DNA from 4 places in the Pseudomonas sp. CAM1A genome. Region 4 is predicted to be linked to each of the others. Evidence: riboswitches for the same ligand, from Rfam matches in the RefSeq annotation. Region 4 holds a riboswitch; each other region holds the start of a gene.

Region 1 (4,187 bases), on a different contig from region 4:
CGTCGTGATGCGAGTCGTGATGGGTGCGGCGGCCGTCGATGTGCGCCTCGGACTCGGCGCCCACACCCAGCAGCACCTCCAGCGGCAGGCGACCACTGCTGGCCTCGATCACCTTGACCGCCGGCGGCAGCTCCTCGGCGACTTCGGCACGGACCTTGGTCAGGCCCTCGGCATCGATCAGGTCGGCCTTGTTCAGTACCACCAGGTCGGCGCTGGCCAGCTGGTCGGCGAACAGTTCGTGCAGCGGCGACTCATGATCGAGGTTGGGATCAAGCTTGCGCTGGGCATCGACCTGGTCCGGGTAGGCGGCAAAGGTGCCGGCGGCCACGGCCGGGCTGTCGACCACGGTGATCACCGCATCGACCGTGCAGGCGTTGCGGATCTCCGGCCACTGGAAGGCCTGCACCAGCGGTTTGGGCAGGGCCAGGCCGCTGGTTTCAATAAGGATATGGTCAAGATCGCCGCGGCGCGCCACCAGCTCGCGCATTACCGGGAAGAACTCCTCCTGCACGGTGCAGCACAGGCAGCCGTTGGCCAACTCGTAGACGCGGCCGTTGGCCTCTTCCTCGGAGCAGCCGATGCTGCACTGCTTGAGGATCTCGCCATCGATGCCCAGCTCGCCGAACTCGTTGACGATCACCGCGATGCGGCGGCCCTGGGCGTTGTCGAGCATGTGGCGCAGCAAGGTGGTCTTGCCCGAGCCGAGGAAGCCGGTAACGATGGTGACGGGAAGCTTGGCCAGTGTTTTCATGTCGCGATGCCCTTGGCAGCAATGGCGCGGGCATGCAGGACGACAGCCACGGCCCGTGTCGGCCTGGCTGTTTCGCCACCGGATCACCCCGCCCGGTTGAAAGTCGAAAACGTTGCGAGGCAGGTCTCCTGGCTTGCACCGCCGGCCATCAAAGCCGGTGGGATGGCGCCTTCCCGCGCGTGCGCAGTGGCTGTGCCGAACCCTTCAGTGCCTACAGTTGCGGGGGCAGCCGCGGCTTGTACCGCGTTCCCGTCTTAGCCCGGGACAACGCCCGGGAACCTCGAACCGGCAAGGCTACGCAGTGCCTGCCTGGCGGTCAACCGCCGCGGCGATTGACGCAGGCCCGGCCCCGTGATTTGCTAGCGCATTGCGTTCAGGTGCCCCCAACGGGGGTGAAACGGGAAACCGGTGCGTCGCGCCTCCTTGCAGAGGGCCGACAAGGCCGGTGCTGCCCCCGCAACGGTAAGCGAGAGAAGCGTCCAGACCACTGTGCCCATCGTGCGGCATGGGAAGGTGGCGTTTGATCAATGGAGCCCAGCTCCACCTCGCCAGCCCGGAGACCGGCCTGACATGCTTGCAGAACACCCCGCGGTGGGCGGGCGCTGTCGTATCACCTGGGCCAACCGTGCCCGGGGGCGTCGCGCCTGCCCGTTGCCACAACAAAAGCAGCAGAGGAACGCGTCATGCCCATCACCCACGCCAAACCCAGTATCGCCACCCCCGTGAGCCTCAGCCAGCGCCTGATCGTCGCGGTCGGCGCCAGCCTGCTGGGCCTGTGCCTGGTGTACTTCGCCGGTTTCTCGCACATCGAGGCGGTGCACAACGCCGCCCACGACACCCGCCACAGCGCCGCCTTCCCTTGCCACTGAGTACGCCCGCATGATCACGCGCATCGCCCGTACCGCGGGCTTCAGCGGCCTGCTCGCCGCCCTGCTGCTGACCCTGTTGCAAAGCTTCTGGGTCGCCCCGCTGATTCTCCAGGCGGAAACCTATGAAACCGCCGCCCCCGCCGTCGAACAGCATGAGCATGGCGAAGCCGCCGCGCCTCATGAGCACAGTGCCGAGGCCTGGGCACCCGAAGATGGCTGGCAACGGATCCTGTCTACCACAGGCGGCAACCTGGTGGTCGCCGTCGGCTTCGCCCTGATCCTCGCCGCCCTGTACAGCCTGCGTGCCCCGGGCCGTGTGGCCACCGGCGCGCTGTGGGGCCTGGCGGGCTTCGCCGTGTTCTGCCTGGCGCCGACCCTGGGCCTGCCACCGGAACTGCCAGGCACCGCCGCCGCCGACCTTGGCCAGCGCCAGACCTGGTGGATCGGCACCGCCGCCGCCACTGCCGCCGGCCTGGCGTTGCTGGTGTTCGCCCAGCACTGGCTGTTCAAGGTGCTCGGAGTCGCCCTGCTGGTGATCCCGCACCTGATCGGCGCGCCACAGCCAGCGGTTCATGAAAGCCTGGCGCCCGAGGCGCTGGAGACCCAGTTCAAAATCGCTTCGTGGCTGACCAACGCCGCGTTCTGGGTGGCCCTGGGCCTGCTCAGCGCCTGGTTGTTCCGCCGCTCCAGCCAGCACTGATGCGCGACCTTGTGCCCCAGCCGGCGCTGTATGCCGGCTTTGGTTGCCGCCGTGGCTGCCCGGTCGAAACGCTCGCGGTGCTGCTGCGCCAGACCCTGACCAGCCACGCCCTGCCCCTGTCGGCGCTGAAGGCAATCGCCAGCATCGAACCCAAGGCGCGCGAGCCCGGGCTGCTGGCACTGGCCGAGCGGCTCGGGTTGCCGTTCATCTGCTTCGACAGCAGCCACTTGTCGACCTTCGAAGCGCTGCTCAGTCAGCGCTCGACAACGGTGTACGCCCAGACCGGCTGCTGGGGTGTCGCCGAAAGCGCAGCCCTGGCCCTGGCCGGGCGCACAGGTGCCGCGCCGCGCCTGCATGTGCCAAGGCAAGGGCTCGGCGGCGCTACCCTGGCCCTGGCCATCGGCGGATAATCCGCCCCTTTTACCTGCAAGGAACTCCCATGACGGTCTATTTCATCGGCGCCGGCCCCGGCGATCCCGAGCTGATCACGGTCAAGGGTCAGCGCCTGATCCGCCAATGCCCCGTGATCATCTACGCAGGCTCCCTGGTACCGGCTGCGGTGCTCGAGGGGCATCAGGCGCACACGGTGCTCAACAGCGCCGAACTGCATCTGGAGCAGATCATCCAGGCAATGAGTCAGGCTCATGCCAACGGTCAGGATGTAGCCCGCGTGCACAGCGGCGACCCCAGCCTGTATGGCGCCATCGGCGAACAGATCCGCCACCTGCGTGAGCTGGGCATCGACTACCAGATCGTCCCCGGCGTCACCGCCACCGCCGCCAGCGCCGCGCTGCTGGGCTGCGAGCTGACACTGCCCGACGTGGCGCAGACGGTGATCCTCACCCGCTACGGCGACAGCTCGCCAATGCCGGCCGGTGAACAGTTGGCCGACCTGGCCCGCCATGGCAGCACCCTGGCCATCCACCTGGGTGTGCGCCACCTGGAGCGTATCGTCGAGCAGTTGCTGCCACACTATGGCGCCGACTGCCCCATCGCCGTGGTCCATCGCGCCACCTGGCCCGACCAGGACTGGGTCAAGGGCACCCTGGCGGATATCGCCGAGCGTGTCGCCGCCAAGGGTTTCCGGCGTACCGCGCTGATCCTGGTCGGGCATGTTCTGGGCGATGCCCCCTTCGCCGACTCGGCGCTATACCGCGCCGGCCATGCCCACCTCTATCGCCCCGGCTCGTGAAGCGATTGCCGAGCGGGCGACGGCGGCGCACACTGGGCTTTCCAACTGGATGGAAGCCCTGACCATGCTCGACCTGCGCCCCAACTGCGAATGCTGCGACACCGACCTGCCAGCCGAAAGCCCGGATGCGCTGATCTGCTCATTCGAGTGCACCTTCTGCCGCGCCTGCAACGAGCAGCACTTCCACGACCGCTGCCCGAACTGCGGCGGCCAACTGGTGACGCGCCCCACGCGCGTCGGCAAGGTGCTGGCTAACAATCCCGCCTCCACCCAGCGTGTACTCAAGCCCAAGGTTCCCTGCGCCTGAGCGCTTGCGCCTGAACCTTGTTTGTAGGAATTTTCTACAGCTTGGTGCGGGATTTTCAACACACCTATACTCGCCTATTACCAAGGGTCCTGAATGTCCGTAAGGTGCGCGCTGCCCAGCAAGTCCGCGGCCCGCGCCTGAAATTCAACGCAGGAAGCGGGCTGCACTTTGACAGGAGTGACCTGAATGACATCCGTGCTGTTGGTCGATGACCACCACATTGTGCGACTCGCCGTACGCATGCTGCTTGAACGCGAACGCTTCACCGTCGTGGGTGAAACCGGCAAAGGCAAAGAGGCTGCCCGCCTGGCCGAGCAGACCAAGGCCGACGTGGTCATCCTCGACATCGGCCTGCCGGACCTCGACGG
Region 2 (4,187 bases), on a different contig from region 4:
GCTGTCCCACAGTGGCGCCTGTTTGCGCCAGCAGGCCAGGGCCAAGCGGGTTTTGCCCAGCAGCGCATAGGTCAGCGCCACCAGTCTGGCGGGAATATAGTTCAGCCCATCGTCGATGCGCGCCGCGCACCAGCCGAAGCGCTCGAAACGTTCGTTGCGATAGCCCCACATGGCATCCAGGGTATTGCTCAGGCGGTACAGCACCACCCCCGGCGCTCCGGCCACGACGAACCAGAACAGCGCAGCGAATACCGCGTCGCTGCCGTTCTCCAGCACCGACTCGGTGGCCGCCCGGGCCACAGCAGGCTCGTCCAGCTCGCGGGTTTCGCGGCTAACCAGGTAACCGACGCGCCGCCGCGCTTCCTCCAGGTCGCCCTGGCGCAGTGCCTGGGCCACCGGCAGCACATGTTCGCCCAGGCTGCGCAGACCCAGCGCGCAGTACAGCGCCAGCACGTCCACCAGCCAGCCGATAGCGGGCAACCAGGAAAGGATCAACGCCAGCAAGGTCAGCGGCACCACCGCCAGGAACCAGGCCGTGACACCGTGGCTGCGCCAGCCCCGGCCACCGGCGTTGAAGCGTTGCTCCAGGCGCGAGGCGAAGTTGCCGAAGCCCACCAGCGGATGACGCCGGCGCGGCTCGCCCAGCAGCGCATCCAGGGCCACGCCGGCCACGGTCAGCAAGGCCACGCTCATGGGCGCTCTCCCCAATGGTTTTCGTACAGCATTTCGCTTAAGGGCCGTTGCTCGGCCCAGTCCTCCAATACCAGCATCGGCGCCGGATAGAACTCGGTCACCGGCCCCAGGCACAGCACCGCCATGGGCTTGGCGCCTGCGGGCATGCCCAGCAGCTCGGCCAGAGCCTGCGGCTCGAACAGCGACACCCAGCCCATGCCCAGCCCTTCGGCCCGCGCCGCCAGCCACAGGTTCTGGATGGCGCAGGCCAGCGAAGCCAGGTCCATCTCCGGCAGGGTGCGGCGGCCGAAGACATGCGCCTCGCGCTTGTCCATCAACGCAGCCACCAGCACCTCGGCGCAGTCGTTGATGCCTTCGACCTTGAGCTTCATGAACTCATCGGAACGCTCGCCCAGGGCTTCGGCGGTGCGCACCCGCTCCTCCTCCACCAAAGCCTGGATACGTTCGCGCAAATCACGTTGGCTGATTCGAATGAAGCGCCAGGGCTGCATCAGGCCCACGCTGGGCGCCTGGTGAGCGGCGGCGAGCAGACGCCCCAGCAATTCGGGGGCCACCTCGCCGCCGGCGAAATGGCGCATGTCGCGACGTTCGCCGATGGCCCGGTAGATCGCCGCGCGCTCGACGGCGCTGTACGCGTGTTCGCTCATGGTCGCAACAGCGCCGCCGCCGCGTCGGGGTTGGAGGGGAAATAGAAGTGCACGTAGGAAGCGGTCAGCCGCCCCAGGCGATAGACCGCCTCGTTGCCGCGTCCACCGTTGGGGCTCAGGCCCCGGGCAATCGGTTCCAGCTCGGTGCTGGTCAGCGAATGGTGATAGGTGTGGCCGCGCAGGGTACCTTCGGGCAACTCGACGACCTGCAGGGCCAGGGCTGCCAGGCGTTTCTGCATGGTCGCCTCGCCCGGCAGCAGGCCTGCCAGCGGCGCACGCACACCGGCCACATCGGTCAGTGCGTCGAGCAGGTAGAGCATGCCGCCGCACTCGGCCAGCAGCGGCTTGCCGGCGCCATGATGGGCGCGGATCGCCTCCAGCATCGGCGCGTTGGCGGCCAGGGCCTGATGGTGCAGCTCCGGGTAGCCGCCTGGCAGGTACAGGCTGTCTACATCAGGCAGTTCCCGATCATGCAACGGCGAGAAGAATTCGAGCTGCGCGCCGAGGCTGCGCAGCAGATCCAGGTTGGCCCCATAGGTAAAGGCGAAGGCTTCATCGCGGGCCACGCCGATGCGCACGCCGGCCAGCGGCGTGGTCACGCTCACCGGCTCGGGCCGTGCAAAACTGACCAGTGGCGGCAATGCGGCATCGCAGCTGGCAGCCAGCGCTTCGGCCGCGGCATCCAGGCGCGCATCCAGGTCGTTCAGTTCACTGGCCTGGACCAGGCCGAGGTGACGGCTGGGCAGCTCGATGCCACGCTCGCGGGACAACCCGCCATACCAGCGCAGGCCTTCGGTGAGGCTGCCTTCGAGCAACTGTGCGTGGCGCAGGCTGCCAACCCGGTTGGCCAGCACCCCGGCGAACGGCAGGTCGGGCTGATAACGCGCCAGGCCCAGGGCCAGGGCGCCGAAGGTCTGGGCCATGGCCGTGCCATCGATCACCGCCAGCACCGGCACGCCGAAATGGCGGGCCAGATCGGCGCTCGACGGCGTGCCGTCGAACAGCCCCATCACCCCTTCGATCAGGATCAGGTCGGCCTCGCCCGCCGCCTCCCACAACAGGCGACGACTCTCTTCGGCACCGATCATCCACAGGTCAAGCTGGTAGACCGGCGCGCCGCTGGCGCGTTCGAGGATCATCGGGTCGAGAAAGTCAGGCCCGCACTTGAACACCCGCACCTTGCGCCCACGGTTGCGGTGCAGGCGGGCCAGGGCGGCGGTGACCGTGGTCTTGCCCTGGCCCGAGGCCGGGGCCGCGATCAGCACGGCGGGACACTGGCGCGAATCACTCACAATTCGACGCCCTTCTGCGCGCGGATACCGGCCTGGAAGGCGTGCTTGAGCATGCCCATCTCGGTGACGGTGTCGGCCAGTTCGATCATTTCCGGTTTTGCCGCTCGCCCGGTGACGATCACATGCTGCATCGGCGGACGAGCCTGGATGTCCGAGAGCACCTGGTCGAGGTCCAGGTAGCCGTGCTTGAGCGCGATGTTCAGCTCATCGAGCACGACGAACTGGATCGACGGATCCTGCAGCAACTGGCGTGATACCGCCCACGCGGCCTCGGCGGCGGCGATGTCGCGCTGACGGTCCTGGGTCTCCCAGGTGAAGCCCTCGCCCATCACGTGATAGCGCACCTGCTCGGGGAAACGACGGAAGAACAGCTCTTCGCCGGTGCTGTTGCGGCCCTTGATGAACTGCACCACGCCGCATTGCATGCCATGGCCCAGGGCGCGGGCGAGCATACCGAAGGCCGAACTGCTCTTGCCCTTGCCATTGCCAGTCAGTACCAGCAGCAGGCCGCATTCGTTGGGGGAATTGGCGATGCGCTCATCGATGATCGCCTTCTTGCGCAGCATGCGCGCCAGGTGACGTTCGTCGCGTTCGGTGGATTCGCTCATCAGGGGTCTCCGCAGACTGTCGCGGCGGCGACAGATAAAAGGCAGGCAGACGAGGAGCGCGCAGGAGGCGTGGCAACGGCCACATCGCACCGCGCATCACCCTCCGTGATGCCGTTGGCAGTGACAGGCCGGTCTCCGGGCTCGTGAGCGGGACATCCCCGGACGACGCGCCTTCCCGGATACCTGTACCCAGTGGCCCTGCGCCGTCTTCGACTCACCTACCGTTGCGGGGGCAGCGCCGGACTCGCGCCTGCTGGCGCCCACCGGCTTCCCAGTTTCACCCTGCCGAACCGCGGTTCGCCGGGCACCTGAAACACGCCGCGAAGGTTAGAGGGTTGCACCGGGAGCGTCAATCGAACGAGGGCCGATCTGGCCTGGATCAATGGCCGATCCGCCAGCTTGTGCCACACTCAAAGCAGTGATATCACATAGCCACTATCTGACTGACCTCGATCACAATGACAAGGAGCGCAGCATGCAAGGCCTGATCATCAACAACCCGAGCCTGGAGTTCCTGCGTCCCGCCCTGGAACGCTGGGTCGACTGCATCGACCGCTTCAACCAGTTTCAAGGTGACAACGAAGCGCCCTACTGGCACGGCGCCGCAGCCAACACCGGGATGCTCGCGGCTGCGGCCTGGCAGGCTGAGCTGGTTGCGCTGGAGCAGTACACCAGTAAAAAACAGCGCGACGAAGGCGAGCGCGAGGCCCGTGGCGACCTGGCCATCAGCAGCGCAGAGGAGTCGATCCACCTGCATACCCGTCAGCGCTGGCCGCGTATCGCCCGCCTCGACCTGGCGCCGACCCTGCAGGAAGCCGCCAGCCAGGCCAAGGCGATCGCCTACGCCAGCCAGCTCAAAGCCGGGGCGCTGTTCGTCACCCCGTGGAAGGCCGGTCAGCACGCCAGCCCCGAGGAACTGCAGGACCTGGTCGACGACCTGCAGAAAC
Region 3 (4,187 bases), on a different contig from region 4:
AAATGAAAAGGCGACCCGCGCATGCGGGTCGCCCACACGATCAACGCGACTTCACGGCATCCGCCCCCCGCGAGACGACCACCTCGACCCGCCGGTTGAGCTGACGCGACTGGGCGTCGCGGTTGCTGGCCACCGGATACTCCTTGCCATATCCGACGCTGACGATGCGCGCCGGATCTATCCCCTGCTGGCGCAGGGCATGGGCCACCGCCGCGGCGCGGTTCTCGGACAGGCGCTGGTTGAAGGCGTCGCCGCCGGTGGCATCGGTGAAGCCCTCGACCAGCACCTTGCGCTCGGGATTGTCTCGCAGGAACCGCGCCAGCTGCTGGATATCGCCCTGGCTGCGCCCACGCAGCTCGGCACGGCCGGTATCGAACAGCACATCGCCGAAGGTCACGACGGTGCCGCGTTCGGTCTGCTGGCCGTTGAGCGCTTTCAGCGCATTGAGCTGGGCGGTACGCACCTGAAGGCGCGCTTCGGCGCGTCGGGCCTCGATGCCCCGCATGCCGGCCTCGGCCTGGCGCAACACGATGGTCTGCTCGGCCGTCTCGATCTCGCGGTTGGCCAGGTAGGCGAGCTGCTCGACCTCAGGCGATTTGCGATTGGTCAGCGAAGCCGCCTCTGCCTTGGCCAGCGCGGCTTGCGCTTCTTGGGTTTGCAGGGCGGCCAGGCGGTGCGCCTGTGGCTTGGCCTGCAACGCCGAAAAGGCTTCGCGAGCCTCCAGCAGGTGCGGATTTTCAGGGGTGGCGGCGCAACCGGCAAGCATCAGGGCAAGCACCGACAGCGCTGGCAGCAGGGTAGGTCTGTTCATGTTCGGCTCCTTGTCATTGGCCAGGCTGGGTGGGGGCGGCATCAGGCTCGCCGAGCATTTCCTGCTTGAGCACTTCGATCCCTTGCTCTTCGATCTTCAGTTGCTCCTGGGTCTTTTGCGCCCGCGCCTTGGTTTCGGCCAGGCGGGCATCGGCCTCGGCCTGCTGGGCCAGGAGCCGGACCTGGCCGAATCGCTTCTCGCCCAAAGCGCGATCCAGGGCGCCCAGCTTGTCCTGGGCGGCGCGCATTTCCACTGGAGCGTACTGGGTTGCATCAGCGGCCACGGCACGGTTGATGGCGCTACGGGTAAGTTCGATCTGTTCGGTGGGCACCACCACGGTGGTACAACCGCCCACCATCATGAGCAGGCCGACCAGCGGCAAGGTCTTGCGGTTGAAACGGACATGCATGGAAAGCTCCTGGGCTGTGCTCGCGATCCTGTGCCGGGTAGAACTTGGCACGGGATCCTGCGGGAAATAGCTGTTGCTCATCGTCAATGACCACGGCAGCGGGTCAGTGCTGGTACTGCACAAGGAAAACGAGAGCTCAGATGTCAGACTGTCGCGAAAGCGGCGTAAGACTATTTCCAGCACGCACACAGCAGAAGAGGACTGGTCCACAGTCTGCATGAGGTCCGTCTGCATTTGATGTAGGGCCTGTCAGCGATCCCCTGAAACGTGGCGTTCCTTTCCTCGCCCGATGGCCAAGGCAAGCCTTCTAGCAGCCCGCAGGTACCCTGATCATCACCCAGTCACGGTGTCGCTCGTCACCGCAAGGGAAGATCGCCTCTCCCACCTTGCGAAAGCCGTTGCGCTGATAGAAACGGATCGCTCGGGCGTTCAGTTCATTGACGGTAAGCCGCGCCTGGCCATCAACCTGGGCGAGGGTCATGGAGAGCAATAGTTGGCCGGCGCCCGTGCCATGAACGCAAGGCAGTACATAGCAGCGGGAGATTTCCGCCAGTTGATCGGCTTCGGCAATACCCAGCTCGCCGGGCGCCAGATCGAGCATGCTGTAGCCCAGCACCTGGCCATCCCGTTCGACCACCAGCAACCGCTTGTGCGCGTGCTCCAGGTGCGCCCGGAAATGTTCAGGCTGGAGATGCTGGGCGATGTAGTGCTGCTGGGCGCTGACCGCGCTATCGGGCGGGCTGGCCAGGGCGAAGGTCGCTTGGCCGACGAGGCTCAGGGCCACGCAGTCTTCGTCACGGGCCGGGCGAATCTGGTAGGGCATGGCAACATCCTGTCGGGCAGCCGGGTCACATTCGACAATGCCAGCCACTCCCTGCCGACGCAAGGTTCAGGCGTCGCCATGGGCCAGCCGCTTGAGCTTTTCGGTATCGACCCGCACGAACACCGAATCGGCGGTGACGGTCAGTACATCCCCGGCCCAGACTTCGCAGATCACCCGTGTCTTGCGCCCCAGCTCACCCTCGACCCGGGCCTTGAGCAGCAGCTCGACGCCCATGGGCGTGGGCTTGAGGTAGGTCAAGCCAAGCTGGCCGGTGACGCAGTCGATGCGCGGCAGGCTGCCAGGTTCGCGGCCTTCGGCACGGTAGTGGCAGGCCATGGCAGTCCAGTTGGAATGGCAGTCGACCAGCATGGCCAGCAAACCACCGTAGACCAGGCCGGGCCAGCCGGTGAAGGTCGGATCGGGGGTATGCCGGCACCACAGGTGGACGCCGTCGGCGTCCCAGTGGCTCTGCACATGCAGGCCGCTGGGGTGGGAACAGCCGCAGCCGTAGCAGATGCCTTCGGGGGCGGCGAGTTGTTGCAGGGACAGGGCTTGCTCGGTCATACGCGTCCTTGGCTTGTTGGTGTTGGATAAGGAGGCTGGCTGCCGATGGTAGCGCCCTGCGCGGCCTGCGCCAATGCACGGGGCCTGCCCGCAGACATTACCTGCCTGACGGCAACCGCTCTGAACCGCGATTCAGCCACAATCAGCCCGCCCATCCAGACGATTGACTCCCTGCCCGTTCGGTGGTCAGATGCGCGCCAGTTTCAGGTGCCCTGCGCCGCCGCGCGCAAGGTGAAACGGGAAGCCGGTGAGTCGCTACCACGACAAGTCCGGCGCTGCCCCCGCAACGGTAAGCGAGCGAACCCTTCGACAGACCACTGTGCACACGCATGGGAAGGTGAAGGTTTCATGCCCCTCGCAAGCCCGGAGACCGGCCTGAGGCTTCACTTGGCAACCCGCGGTGGGCGGGCGCAGGCCGGTATTCGCGTGCGCGCCTGCGCGCGCTTCGCCGTTGCGTGTTTTCCACCGGGATCCATTCTTTCCTGCAGCAGTGGAACGACATGTCCCGTATCAACAAGCTTCACACCCTGGCGGCCTGCCTGGCCGTGTCCCTGCCGGCGCTGGCCGACGAGCAGCCCAGCCCTGCGCTCACCCTGCCGTCCACGGCGATCACCGATAGCCGCGACCCGCAGGCCGTCGACCTGGCCACCCCCACCCAGGCCGGTTCGCGCCTGAACCTCAGTGCCCTGGAAACCCCGGCGAGCACCAGCAGCATCACCGCCGCGCAGATCCAGCAACGCAACAACACCACGGTGCAGGATGCCGTGACCCGCTCGCCGGGCATCACCTTCATCGGTACCCCTGGCGATGGCGGTACCGGCTTGTCGGCGCGCGGTTTCACCGGCCAGAGTTCGGTGATGACCCTGTTCGACGGGGCGCGCCTGTACGCCGGCGCCGGCACCCTCACCTACCCGGTCGACCCCTGGATGGTCGAGCGTATCGATGTGATCCGTGGGCCTGCCTCGGTGCTGTATGGCGAAGGCGCCACCGGGGCAACGGTCAACGTGATTCCGAAAAAGCCCTTCAGCGGTGATATCCGCAATCACCTGCGCCTGGGCTATGGCTCCTGGGACCGCCAGCAACTGGGGCTGGACAGCGGCGGCAGCCTGAGCGAGCGCCTGAGCTACCGCGCCACCCTGAACCAACAGGCAGGCAACGGCTGGGTCGACCGCACCGATTCGCGCAGCCTGGCGTTCTCCGGCGCGCTGCGCTTCGATGCCAGTGACGACCTGAGCTTCACCCTGTCCCACGAACGTGGCGACGCGCAACCTGCCAACTACTACGGCACGCCGCTGATCGACGGCCATCTGCGCAGCAGCGTGCGCAACAAGAACTACAACGTCAGCAATGACCAGCAGCGCTACCACGATGAGTGGACACGGCTGACCAGCGACTGGAACATCAGCGACAGCATCAGCGCCAGCAACCAGCTGTACTACATCAAGAGCCGTCGCCACTGGCGCAATGCCGAGGAATACGCCTGGGATGCCGGTGTGATCCAACGCGGCAGTTTCCTGGAGATCAAGCACAACCAGGAGCAGATCGGCGACCGCCAGAGCTTCACCTTCGATCACTCGCTG
Region 4 (4,187 bases):
GAGGGCGAGCAGCAGGTCGGCCGCATGCTGGTTGAGCGCGACGATGCGTGCAGGCGCCGCAGCGGGCCGTTGCCAGTCCTGCCCGCAGTTGCGAAAGCTGTCGGCCAGGGCCGGTGTGCCACAGCACAAGGCCAGCGACAGCAGCCAGGCTTTACGCATCGCACGCCCCTCCCTTGATCAACAGTCCTTCGGCGATCCTTCCGCCCTCTAGATGCGTTTCCACCAATTCCTCTACCTCCCGATCATCACGTACCCGATACCAGCAGCCGTCCGGGTGCACCGTCAACACGGGCCCCAGATTGCAGGGAAACTGGCAACCGGTGCGGGTCAGCAACACGCCGCCCGGGGTCTCGATCAGGTCACGCTCCAGCAACCGCCGACGCAGGCGTTTCCACAGCGGCAAGGCGCCGCGCCGCACGCAGCGTGGGCCGGTGCAGAGGAACACCTGGCGGGCATGCTCGGGCACCCGCGACCAGTCCGGGTCGCTGGCCACCGCATTGACCTGGTCGCACGCCAGGTGGCGGACAGGTTCGCCGATGCTGGCACAGGCTACTCGCGCATCCAGGCCGCGCCGTCCCAGGGCCTGGGCCGTGACCCAGACGCCGGCCCGAGCTTGCGCCAGGCGCCCCAGCTCATCGCGCAGCCAGTCAAGGTAGGCGCTGTCCGAGGTGGGTTCCAGATCCACCACCAGCAGGCGTTCCACGCCCTGGTCGAGGGCCTCGCGGATCACCGCCCAGAGCCCGTCGAACCCCTCCAGGGTGTCGATGATATCCCGGCCCGCCTCGCGGCCACGCAGGTCGCGAATCTCGGCGCCGAAAGCTTCGGCCGCCGAGCCGGCACCCAGGCCGGGGCCGACGAACAACACGCGCTGGTAGTCCATGCTCACGCCCCTCAGAAGGTGTAGGTGTAGCGCAGTTCGCTGGTGAACGGCCGCCCGAGGTTGTCGACGTTGCTCGCCCGACTGGTGACATAGTCACGGTCGAACAGGTTCTCCACCAGCAGGCTCAGCCGGTGCTGGCGGGCGCCGTCCAGGTAGCGGTAGGCATCGGCGTCGACCACCGAGTAATGGCCGTAGTCGACGCCTTTGGAGCTGACCACGTCGCGTATGTAGCGAATGGCGCCCCCGGCCCCCCACATGCGGTCCGCCGATTCGTAGCCGAGCCGCGAACGGGCGAAGAAACTCGGCACGTCGTTGATCGTTGCCCCGGTGCGCGACTCGGTGAGGTTGCGGGTCATGTCGGCCTGCAGGCTCCATTGGTCGTCGAGCTGGATACGCGCATCGGCCTCGAAACCACGCATCTGCACCTGCCCCTGGCCGTTGACCCATTGGCTGCCGTCCAGGGTGATCAAGTCGGTGATCTTGCGTCGGAACACGGTGACGCTGGCGTTGAATTCACGCCCCAGCGGCAGACCGTGGTAGTCCAGGCCAAGCTCGGCATTGCGGCTCTTCTCGGGTTTGAGGTCACGGTTGCCGATCTCGTCGCCGGGCTCGTTGACGAACAACTGCTCGGCGTTTGGCAACTTGTAGGCGCTGCCATACTGGCCGCGCAGTTGCCAGTTGTCGTTCAGGTCGTACAGCGAGGTGAGCATGCCGACGGTGGCGCTGTCGCCGCCGCTCATGGCCTCATGGCGCAGGCCGAGGCTAGGGTGCCAGTTGGGCAAGGCCTCGATCCTGGGTCGCAGTTGGGCGTACAACGCATTGGCCTGGGCCTTGTTGTCATCGATCACCAACACGTCGTCCTGGCCCTTGAACCACTGGTTGTCGGAACCGAACACCAGCACGTGGCCGCCGTCGAGCTCGGCCTTGCCCTCGGCCTGCACGCCCCAATCGGTGAAGCCCCAGTAGTCGTTGTGGTTGACCACGTCGCGGCTGCCGTCGGCGCGGTTGTTGATGCGGGTGTAGCGGGTGTCCCAGTCGTTGACGTGGCCCTTGACGAAGTAGCTCAGGCGCTCGCTGACGCGCTGTTCGAAGGTGGCCGTGGCGATCTGCTGCACGCGATCATTGGTGGTCTTGTAATTGTTCACCGGTCGGGCGAAATCGAGGTTGGCGTCGGTGTACTGGTAGAACAGCTCCAGCCGCGCATCGTCGCCAAAGGCCTGGATCGCCTTGCCGCCGAAGGTGGTCACCTCGTAGCCGCGTTTCTTGTCGCTGACGTTGCCGCTGTAGTCGCGGTTGCGAAACGGCTGGTAACCGTCGGAGACGTTGTGGCTGACATAGGTCAGCAGGCCCAGGTCGCCGAAGCCATTGCTGAAGATTCGCTCGACGCGGGCGTCCTTGCTGCTGCCGGCGAAGCTGTCCAGGCCCAGGTTGACCTCACCTGAAGCCTGACGGCGTTGCGGGCTACGGGTGACGATGTTGATCACCCCCGCCACGGCCTGGGTGCCAAACAACAGGCTCTGGCCGCCCTTGAGCACCTCGATGCGCTCCACCGCGTTGGCCGGCAGGGTGTCCAGGTACAGGCCGCCGTACAGGCGGTTGTTCAGGCGTACACCGTCGAGCAGGATCAATGTGTCGTCGTTGCGCCCGCCGAGCAGCGAGTAGCTGCCGTAGTCGAACGGTCCGTTCTTCGGCGCGACGTAGAAGCCGGGGATGAACATCTGCATCACCCGGGTGATGTCGGCGCCGGGGCCGGCGCGCTCGATCTGCTCGCGGCTGACGATCTCGACCTTGCTGCCGTACTGGGCCATGGCGGCGACCGTGGTCGACTCTACCGACGGCGCGGCAACGATCTGCTGGTCGAGGATCAGGGGGGTGTTTTCGGCCAGTGCCAGGGGACTGGCCAGACAGCCCAGGAACAGGGTCCGGGCCGTGGGGAAACAACGTTGGGAGTGAATCACAGCAATCATGCTCTTCTCGAAAGTGACTTTCGCAGAAGCACGCAGGAGCACGGATCGCGCACACGCCAATACCGGCCCATGCCCGCCCACCGCAGGAGTTTGCCTACAACATTCCAGGCCGGTCTCCGGGCTCGCAAGACAAGATGCCTTCACCTTCCCATGACCCGCGGGCCACAGTGGTCTGTCGAAGGCATCACTTGCATACCGTTGCGGGGGCAGCACCGGACTGGCGCGAAGCGCGTACCGGTTTCCCGTTTCACCCCATACGCGGCGGCATGGGGCACCTGAAATCGGTCGGCATCTGAACACCTGGGGCCAATGGGCGTCAAGCGAGGCGGGTGAATCGTTTCGAATGTTTTTTATCGGCCGTTCACTCTAGGCAGATGTGTCAAAAGTTGTAGAATCCGCACGCCTAAACTATTCCCATTCCCTTCGAGCTTTGCCGATGAAGCTGGCCCGCCACACACGATCGCAAGTCGCCTGGGTGCTGTATTTCAGCATCCTGTTCGGCTCGTTGCTGTGCGCCATGGGCCATGGGCAGATGGCCGGGCTGCGCCTGGCCGGCCTGGACGACGCCGCCTGGTGCGCGGCCGACAGCAGCGGCGTGTTCAAGGGCGACCAGGACATCACCGACCCGGTGCTGCCCGCGAGCGGCGACTGCGTGATCGCCAGCCTGTTCAGCGCCATCCTGCTGGCGGTGTTCTTCGGCTTGCTGGCCCTGCTCGCCGGGGAGTCGAGCAAACCCTTACCCAGACAACCCGCGCCGCGCCTGCCCAAGCAGCGCTGGCCACTGGTCAATCCCCGCGCCTCCCCCGCTTCGCTTCTCTCGCTCTGACATCGCCACGCCCTCGTGCTGCCTGATCGGCAGCGGGCGTGCGCTCACCGATTTCAGCCAGGAAGCCTTGCATGTTCCGCATGACCACTCTGGCGCTGCTCGTTGGCAGCGCAACCTGCGCCTGGGCGCAGGATGACACCCTCACCCTGCCCGCCAGCAACGTCACGGCCACGGCCGAGCAACCCAAGGAGGCGACCAGCCTCGACCTCGACCGGCCCATCGAAAGCGGCTCGCGCCTGAACCTCAGCGCCCGCGAGAACCCCGCCTCGGTCAGCGTCGCCGACCGCAAGACCATGCAGCGCATCGGCGCGCGCAATTTCCAGGACGCCGCCAACGCCCTGCCGGGAGTCAACGCCTCGGCACCACCCGGCTGGGGTGGCTATGTGTCGTATCGCGGCTTCAACGGCGCCCAGGTCAGCCAGCTGTTCAACGGCATCAACCTGCAGTACGGCGCCGCCGGGCGCCCGGTCGGGGCGTGGATCTACGACCGCGTCGAACTGCTCGGCGGGCCGTC

The links. Region 4 has a riboswitch for cobalamin ahead of ABZO33_RS21780 (TonB-dependent receptor plug domain-containing protein). Riboswitches for the same ligand answer to the same signal wherever they lie in the genome.
Region 1: linked by a shared signal. The riboswitch ahead of ABZO33_RS23320 (CbtB domain-containing protein) and the one ahead of ABZO33_RS21780 (TonB-dependent receptor plug domain-containing protein) in region 4 are both predicted to bind cobalamin.
Region 2: linked by a shared signal. The riboswitch ahead of cobO (cob(I)yrinic acid a,c-diamide adenosyltransferase) and the one ahead of ABZO33_RS21780 (TonB-dependent receptor plug domain-containing protein) in region 4 are both predicted to bind cobalamin.
Region 3: linked by a shared signal. The riboswitch ahead of ABZO33_RS15610 (TonB-dependent receptor) and the one ahead of ABZO33_RS21780 (TonB-dependent receptor plug domain-containing protein) in region 4 are both predicted to bind cobalamin.

What each region holds. Positions count from the first base shown of each region.
Region 1 covers NZ_JBFNXP010000013.1:20,344-24,530, forward strand. Annotated here, with positions in the region: gene cobW (cobalamin biosynthesis protein CobW) at 1-751, opposite strand, end outside; cobalamin riboswitch at 852-1,049, opposite strand; cobalamin riboswitch at 1,110-1,335, shown strand; gene ABZO33_RS23320 (CbtB domain-containing protein) at 1,435-1,620, shown strand; gene ABZO33_RS23325 (CbtA family protein) at 1,631-2,320, shown strand; gene ABZO33_RS23330 (cobalamin biosynthesis protein) at 2,320-2,730, shown strand; gene cobM (precorrin-4 C(11)-methyltransferase) at 2,760-3,512, shown strand; gene ABZO33_RS23340 (DUF1272 domain-containing protein) at 3,577-3,819, shown strand; gene ABZO33_RS23345 (response regulator transcription factor) at 4,006-4,187, shown strand, end outside.
Region 2 covers NZ_JBFNXP010000005.1:194,993-199,179, forward strand. Annotated here, with positions in the region: gene cbiB (adenosylcobinamide-phosphate synthase CbiB) at 1-693, opposite strand, end outside; gene bluB (5,6-dimethylbenzimidazole synthase) at 690-1,340, opposite strand; gene ABZO33_RS15190 (cobyrinate a,c-diamide synthase) at 1,337-2,632, opposite strand; gene cobO (cob(I)yrinic acid a,c-diamide adenosyltransferase) at 2,629-3,240, opposite strand; cobalamin riboswitch at 3,349-3,567, opposite strand; gene ABZO33_RS15200 (hypothetical protein) at 3,716-4,187, shown strand, end outside.
Region 3 covers NZ_JBFNXP010000006.1:22,507-26,693, forward strand. Annotated here, with positions in the region: gene ABZO33_RS15590 (OmpA family protein) at 41-811, opposite strand; gene ABZO33_RS15595 (DUF4398 domain-containing protein) at 825-1,220, opposite strand; gene ABZO33_RS15600 (N-acetyltransferase family protein) at 1,528-2,043, opposite strand; gene ABZO33_RS15605 (PaaI family thioesterase) at 2,110-2,607, opposite strand; cobalamin riboswitch at 2,796-3,001, shown strand; gene ABZO33_RS15610 (TonB-dependent receptor) at 3,108-4,187, shown strand, end outside.
Region 4 covers NZ_JBFNXP010000010.1:182,452-186,638, forward strand. Annotated here, with positions in the region: gene ABZO33_RS21770 (ABC transporter substrate-binding protein) at 1-159, opposite strand, end outside; gene ABZO33_RS21775 ((2Fe-2S) ferredoxin domain-containing protein) at 152-880, opposite strand; gene ABZO33_RS21780 (TonB-dependent receptor plug domain-containing protein) at 892-2,847, opposite strand; cobalamin riboswitch at 2,937-3,141, opposite strand; gene ABZO33_RS21785 (DUF2946 family protein) at 3,284-3,673, shown strand; gene ABZO33_RS21790 (TonB-dependent receptor) at 3,745-4,187, shown strand, end outside.